2 regions of the Actinomadura luteofluorescens genome follow, and region 2 is predicted to be linked to the other one. Evidence: predicted binding sites of a transcription regulator. Region 2 holds the regulator's gene; the other holds the start of a gene.

Region 1 (3,794 bases), 3.6 Mb from region 2:
TCCAGCCCGCCGAGCTTGCCCGACACCCCTTCGAGGCGGCCGTCGACGCCGTCCAGCCGCCCGTCGAGGCCGTCGAGGCGGCCGCCGACGCCCTCGACCCGGCCGTTGACCGCCTCGAGGCCCTGCTCCATCCGCTCGGCCATCTCGCCGAGCGCCTGGTCGACCCGCGACGTGACCCCGTTGACCGAGTGTTCGAGCCGCTCGGACCGGTGCCCGAGCTCGGCGAGCGACTTGTCGAGCCGGTTGAAGCGGACGGACGCGGCCTCCATGCTGCCCTGGAGCTTGTCCAGCCGCTTGGTCATCTCGTCCATGCGCTGCGACGCCTGCTGCGTGGCGTCGGTGATCTGCTGCGCGGAGTCGAGGACGGCCTGGATGCGGGTCAGGCCCTCGTCGACGTTCTCGGCCACCACGCCGACGTCGGCCCACAGCGCCGGCAGTTCGGCGACGGGCTTGACCCGCTCGCCGAACGCCTCGATGTGCTCGGCCAGGCCCTCGGCCCATTCAGGGGGCTTGCCGGACAGGTCGTCGACCTGCCCTCGGACGCTCTCGATCTGCCCGGTCAGCCCGGTGAGCTCCCGCTCCCGGACCTCGCGGAGAAGCCACTCCATGCCTTCCAGGCGCTGGCGGATCTCGTCGAGGACCTGCCCCTGTGAGCGCTGTTCGTAGACGTGGTCCTGCGCCGCACGGGCGAGCAACTCCCGCATCCGATCCGAGACCGGTTGACCCCCCGTCTGCAGGAAGTTGTGATTCGTTTCCACCCGATGCTCCTTCGTGTGCCGGCGCGACGAAATGACGCACGGCAAATGAATCTCTGGAGTGGCCACTGTAGTGCGTGTAGAGCGTGGCTAAAACGGGTAGCAGAGAAGATTGCGAGTTCTGCGGAATGCGCCTGTTATCCGACTAGGTGGAATAGCGAGATACCGCCGAATGCATGGCAGGTTACGCGCTTTGCGGTCATTGCCCTTCTTGGGGGGATAGAGGGGGTGGACGCCGGCGGGCGGTGCGGGACGGGTCCGGCGTTCCGGGTGCCGTTCTGTCCGTACATCTCGTCCAACATCGGCAGTTCCCGAACCGCGCGGGCGGCTACGGCGGCCCGACGCGTGTGCGGCGGACGTCATGCGGCGGGGCGCCTTCCCGGCCTTTTCGGGAGGGCTTTTGGGGAGCCGGTGGCCCGCCCGGTGAACCTGTCTTGGTGTTCTCGCGCCGGTTGATCTCGCCGCGCCGATTTTCGCGCCGCGCCGCGCCCTTGCCGGGCGGCCGCAATCCCTGGTGCGCGCAATGCCGGAATGCGGCGATGATTTGCACCGCCGTGGCGCGTCGCCCCCTCCCGCTTGGCGTTGCGCCGCCGACTGGAAGATCTTTGGGCAGGGTTGCCGGACGGCGCCCGTTCCGGGCGGGTCAGGCCCCGCCGGCCGGCCGGTCAGCTCCCGGGGACGGCGTGCGTCAGAAGGGCGACGGGATCCCGTCCCACGCGCGTCACCACGAGGGTCAGCTCCCGGGCGCCGCGTCCCGTGCGGCGCCCCCCGAAGCCGAGGTCGCGGCGGAGCCGGTCGACGTCGACGGCGGAGCCGCGCTTCTTGACGGTCAGCACGCCGATCTCGCGGCGGCGCAGCTCGGCGCGCAGCCGCTTCACGGAGAACGGCATGACGTCCTCCACTTCGTAGGCGGAGGCGAAGGGCGTCGGGCGCAGCTCGTCGGACGTGACGTACGCGATGTGGGGGTCGGCCAGGCCGCCGTCGACCAGATCCGCGACTTCGCCGACCAGATGGGCACGGATCACGGCGCCGTCAGGCTCGTACAGGTAACGGCCCCACGCCCGTACGTCCGGGACGTCCGGCCCCTGAGGAGTCAGGGTCCACACCTGGGGCCCTCTATCCGAGAGGTGGGTCTCGGACGAGAGGAGAGTGGCTCGCCGCCGCACGTCGCCGGCCAGCCCGCCCAGCCAGAGGGCCGCCTCCTTGACGTCACCCCCGACCGAGACCCACTCGGCCTCTGCGTCGTCCGGGACGGCCTCATGCGGGATGCCCGGCGCGACCTTCACGCAGGCCGCGGGCGTCTGGCCGGCCATGGCCAGGACGACGTCGAGCGGCGGCTCGTAAGAGCGGGGATCGAAGACGCGGCCCCGCGCCGTGCGACGTCCAGGGTCGGCGAAGACCCCGTCGAATCCGGACGGATCCTCCTTCGTGGCGTCCCCGACCCGTACGGAGGCCAGGCCGTCCAGCCCGAAGGCCGCCACGTTGGCGCGGGCCACCTCAGCGGTCAACGGGTCCAGTTCCACGCCTACTCCGGCCAGTCCCGCGCGCGCTCGGGCGATGAGGTCGGCGCCTATCCCGCACCCCAGCTCCAGCACGCGCCCGGCGGGCAGCCGGTCGGCGAACCGTCCGGCACGGTAGGCCGCCACGCTCGCCCGGGTCGACTGCTCCAGCCCCGCCTGCGTGAAGTACATGCGGTCGGCCTCGGCGCCGAACTTGGCCCGGGCCTTTTTCCGCAACCGGACCTGCGTCAGCGCGGCGGCCACGAGCGGCGGATCGTGCCGCTCGCGCAGCCGCGACGCCGTGGCGAGCAGCCCGTCCTCCCTCACGTCCGCCTCGGCCGCCTCCTGGAGGAGCGCCTGGCCGGAGGGAGTGTGCAGGGCCCGGAACGCCGCGATGTCCATAGGGTGGAAGTTAGCGGCAGGGCCGGTGGCCGGCCGCCGGTGAACGTCCGGAGGCGGCCGCGGGGCGGGCTCGTGTCCGTGTTGACGGGCCAACGGGCACGGAATAGTCTCGCGGTTGGCACTCTCAAGGGTAGAGTGCCAACTACAGCGACGAAGGTCGGTCTGGCACCCGCGACGGCAGGCCGGTCCAGGGTCGCCTCTTCTGTCACATGTGCTGGTCGGTCATCCATGGCCGGCCGAGGACCAATCGAAGGGGAGGTCAGATCGTGACGACCGCCACCAAGGTTGTTCTCAAGCCGCTTGAGGACCGCATCGTCGTCCAGCCGCTTGAGGCCGAGACCACCACCGCGTCGGGCCTGGTGATCCCGGACACCGCCAAGGAGAAGCCCCAGGAGGGCACCGTCCTTGCCGTTGGTCCGGGTCGCGTCGACGACAAGGGCGAGCGCGTCCCCGTCGACGTCAAGGTCGGCGAGGTCGTGCTCTACAGCAAGTACGGCGGCACCGAGGTCAAGTACAACGGCGAGGAGTACCTCGTCCTCTCGGCCCGCGACGTGCTCGCGGTCATCGAGAAGTAATCACCGAGACGTGATGCACCCGCCCCGGTCGGCGCCGCCTTCGGGCGGCCCGCCGGGGCGGATCGCGTGAAAGAGGAGTATCCGCATGGCGAAGATCCTGGAGTTCGAGGAGGACGCTCGCCGGGCTCTTGAGCGCGGCGTCAACGCTCTCGCGGACGCCGTCAAGGTGACGATCGGCCCGCGCGGCCGCAACGTCGTCATCGACAAGAAGTTCGGCGCGCCGACGATCACCAACGACGGCGTCACCATCGCCCGCGAGGTGGAGCTGGAGGACCCCTACGAGAACCTCGGGGCCCAGCTCGCCAAGGAAGTGGCGACCAAGACCAACGACATCGCGGGCGACGGCACCACCACGGCGACCGTCCTCGCGCAGGCGCTGGTCCGCGAAGGGACCCGCAACGTGGCGGCCGGCGCCTCGCCGCTCGCCCTCAAGCGCGGCATCGACGCGGCCGCCCAGTACGTCTCCGACCAGCTGCTGAAGACGGCGCGCGAGGTCGAGGAGAAGGGCGAGATCGCGCACGTCGCGACCATCTCCGCGCAGGACCCGCAGATCGGCGAGCTGA
Region 2 (3,794 bases):
CGACGACGACGCCCTCGACGCGGAGGTCGTGGCCCCAGATCTTCTCGACCAGCTCGGCGTCGTGGAGGCCCTCCACGTAGATGCGGCTCTCCTTGGCGACCTGCGCCCTCAGCCCCTGGACGGCGATCGAGCCCGAGGCGGACCGCGCGGGGCCGGCGGGCGCGGCGGCCGGCCGGACGAGGGTGACCGGCTTGCCGTCGATGAGGAACCCGGACCTGGTCAGCGGGAACACCCGGCGCTTGCCGAACCGGTCCTCCAGCGTGACGCCGAACTTGTCGCAGCCCACCACGGCGCCGCAGAAACCGCTGTCGGGGTCTTCGGCGACCAGGCCCGGCTCGGCGGGGACCTCGGGGATCTGCCCCTTGCGGGGCCTGCGCCAGTCGCCGCCCAGCACGTCGTTTCCGTAGTTCTTACTCCGCACAGGTCCGCACATTAACCGGGCGGGACGCCCGCGCGGCGGCGCCCCGCGTTCCTCGGCGTGGCGCCGGTCTCCCGGCCGGGTAGGATCACGCAGCCATGCGGAGAACGAGGGGGCGCTCCAGCCGGGCCTTCCGGGCCGTAGACTTGGCACTCGAAAGCATGGAGTGCCAGTAGCACGGCCGGCCGGACGAAGGAGGTGACATCGTGCTGGACGACCGGAAACTAGCGGTCCTGCGCGCCATCGTCGAGGACTACGTCTCCACCAACGAGCCGGTGGGCTCCAAGGCGCTGGCCGACCGGCACAACCTCGGGGTCTCGCCCGCGACCATCCGCAACGACATGGCGGTGCTGGAGGAGCAGGGCTACATCGCCCAGCCCCACACCAGCGCCGGGCGCGTCCCCACCGACAAGGGCTACCGGCTGTTCGTCGACCGGCTCTCCACGATCAAGCCGCTGTCGATCGCCGAGCGCCGCGCCATCGAGACGTTCCTGTCCGGGGCGTACGACCTCGACGACGTCGTCGGGCGGACGGTGCGGCTGCTCGCGCAGCTGACCCGGCAGGTCGCGGTGGTGCAGTACCCGTCGCTGACCCGCTCGGCGGTGCGGCACGTGGAGCTGGTCCCGGTGGCGGAGGGGCGGCTGCTGCTCGTCCTGATCACCAACACCGGCCGGGTGGAGCAGCGCGTCATCGAGACCGGGAAGATCTCCGAGGAATCGATCGGGCACCTGCGGGCGTTGCTCAACACGTGCCTGGACGGGCTCGGCTTCGGCGAGGTCCCGGAGGCCGTCGCGGACCTGCCCGACAAGGTGGGCCCGGACGAGCGCCCGGTCGCGGCGGCGGTGCTGTCGGTGCTGCTGGAGACGCTCGTCGAGAAGCACGAGGAGAAGATCGTTTTCGCCGGGGCGGCCAACCTCGCCGCCGTGGACTTCTCGCAGAGCCTGCGGGAGGTGCTGGTGGCGCTGGAGGAGCAGGTGGTCCTCATGCGGCTGCTCGGCGAGACCGGCGACTCCTCTACAGTTACGGTGCGGATCGGCACCGAGAACCCCGACCTGGGGCTCAAGTCGACCTCGGTCGTCGCCGCCGACTACGGGGTGGGCGACCTCACTCTGGCCCGGCTGGGAGTGCTCGGGCCGACACGCATGGATTACCCCAGCACGATGGGAGCGGTACGGGCAGTGGCACGCTACGTGGGACAGATCCTGGCGGGGTCGTAAGTGGCGAACGACTACTACGCGACCCTGGGCGTCCGGCGGGACGCCAGCGCCGACGAGGTCAAGAAGGCCTACCGCCGGCTCGCGCGGGAACTCCACCCGGACGTCAACCCGGATCCGGAGACCCAGGAGCGGTTCAAGGAGATCACCCAGGCCTACGAGGTGCTCTCCGACCCCAAGAAGCGCGAGATGTACGACCTCGGCGCGGACCCGTTCGCGTCCGCGGGCGGGGCGGGCGCCGGCGGGTTCGGCGGCGCCGGGTTCCCGTTCAGCGACATCATGGACGCCTTCTTCGGCACCGCGACCTCGCGGGGCCCGCGGTCGCGCGCCCGGCGCGGCCGCAACGCGACGCTGCGGGTCGAGCTCGACCTCGCGGAGACGGCGTTCGGCACCACCCGGGAGCTGTCCATCGACACGGCGGTGGCCTGCACGACCTGCGAGGGGTCGGGCTGCGCGCCCGGCACCCACCCGGACACGTGTGAGACGTGCCACGGCCGCGGCGAGGTGCAGCAGGTCCAGCGCTCGTTCCTCGGCCAGGTCATGACGGCGCGGCCGTGCCCGGCGTGCGGCGGCTTCGGATCGGTGATCCGCAACCCGTGCACCGAGTGCTCCGGCGACGGCCGGGTCCGCACCCGGCGCACCGTCAAGGTCAAGATCCCGGCCGGCGTGGAGAACGGCATCCACATCCAGCTCGCCGGCGAGGGCGAGGTGGGCCCGGGCGGCGGCCCGCCCGGCGACCTGTTCCTGGAGATCGTGGAGAAGCCCCACGCGATCTTCGAGCGGGAGGGCGACGACCTGCACTGCACGGTCGAGATCCCGATGACGGCGGCGGCGCTCGGTACCAGCGTCACCATCGAGACGCTGGACGCCGCCGAGAGCGTCGACATCAAGCCCGGCACGCAGTCGGGGCAGGTCATCACGCTCTACAACCGGGGCGTCCGGCACCTCAACGAGAGCGGCCGCGGCGACCTGATGATCCACGTCAACGTGGAGACGCCGCACAAGCTCGACGAGGAGCAGGAGGAGCTGCTGCGGCGGCTCGCGGTGCTGCGCGGCGAGGAGCGCCCGCCCGGCAGGTTCGCCCCCGGGCAGCGCGGCGTGTTCTCCCGCCTCAAGGACGTCTTCAACCAGCACTGAAGCGAGGTGGCGGCGGCCTACCGGGAGGGCCGCCGCGGCGATTGAGGAGCACGGTGGCAGGGATGGGCGACGTCGGCCGGGACTCCGCGTCCCTCGGACGGCTCGGGTGAGCCCGCCGGTCTTTCTCGCCGGGACGGACGCGCTGGAGCGCGACCGCGTCCTGCTGGACGGGCCCGAGGGACGGCACGCGGCGGCCGTGCGGCGGCTGCGGCCGGGGGAGCGGGTCGACCTGACCGACGGCGAGGGCCTGCTGGCCGAGTGCGTCGTCGCCGCGGCCGACCGGGCGTCCCTCACGCTGGACGTGCGGGCCCGGCACCGGGAGCCGCCGCCCGCGCCCCGCCTCGTGGTCGTCCAGGCCCTCCCCAAGGGCGACCGGGGCGAGCTCGCGGTCGAGACCATGACCGAGGTCGGCGTGGACGAGATCGTCCCGTGGTCGGCGTCCCGCTGCGTCACCCGCTGGCGTCCGGAGCGCCGCGACAAGGCCCTCGGGCGCTGGCGCGCGACCGCCCGCGAGGCCGGCAAGCAGGCGCGGCGCAGCCGGCTGCCCCAGGTGGCGGAGCTGGAGTCCACCGAGGACGTCGCCGAGCGGATCGCCGGCGCGTCCCTGGCCCTGGTCCTGCACGAGGAGGCCGAGGCGCCGCTGAGCGCCGTGGAGCCGCCCGCGCGGGGCGACATCGTCCTCGTGGTCGGCCCCGAGGGCGGGATCAGCGAGGACGAGCTGGAACGCTTCGGCGCCGCGGGCGGGCGCCCCGCGCGGCTCGGCCCGACCGTCCTGCGCACCTCGACGGCGGGCGTCGCGGCGGCCAGCGTGCTGCTGGCCGCCACCGGACGCTGGTAGCGCCGGCGGGCTTCGTCACGGCGTGGTGGCGGGGCCCTGCTCGGTCGTCACCGCGGGCTCGCTCGTCTCGGACGGCGTCGGCTGCTCGGTGGGCTTGCTCGGCGGCACGGGCGTCGTGGAGGTGGGCGGGGCCGGCGTCGTGGGCGGAGCCTGCGTCGGGGTCTCGCTCGGGCACGGCGTGGTCGCC

The links. The regulator HrcA, encoded in region 2, represses chaperone genes, less so after heat shock. The targets are predictions, from matches to a motif close to TTGGCACTCTCNNNNNGAGAGTGCCAA.
Region 1: a site for HrcA is predicted at 2,772-2,798, ahead of groES (co-chaperone GroES). Genes of this name have one in related genera too.

Annotation. Positions count from the first base shown of each region.
Region 1 covers NZ_JACCBA010000001.1:5,546,887-5,550,680, forward strand. The annotation lists gene BJY14_RS25895 (coiled-coil domain-containing protein) at 1-704, opposite strand, end outside; gene BJY14_RS25900 (class I SAM-dependent methyltransferase) at 1,421-2,656, opposite strand; gene groES (co-chaperone GroES) at 2,923-3,231, shown strand; gene groL (chaperonin GroEL) at 3,317-3,794, shown strand, end outside.
Region 2 covers NZ_JACCBA010000001.1:1,918,091-1,921,884, reverse strand. The annotation lists gene BJY14_RS08745 (DUF3097 domain-containing protein) at 1-421, opposite strand, end outside; gene hrcA (heat-inducible transcriptional repressor HrcA) at 625-1,635, shown strand; gene dnaJ (molecular chaperone DnaJ) at 1,636-2,769, shown strand; gene BJY14_RS08730 (16S rRNA (uracil(1498)-N(3))-methyltransferase) at 2,876-3,607, shown strand; gene BJY14_RS08725 (hypothetical protein) at 3,623-3,794, opposite strand, start outside.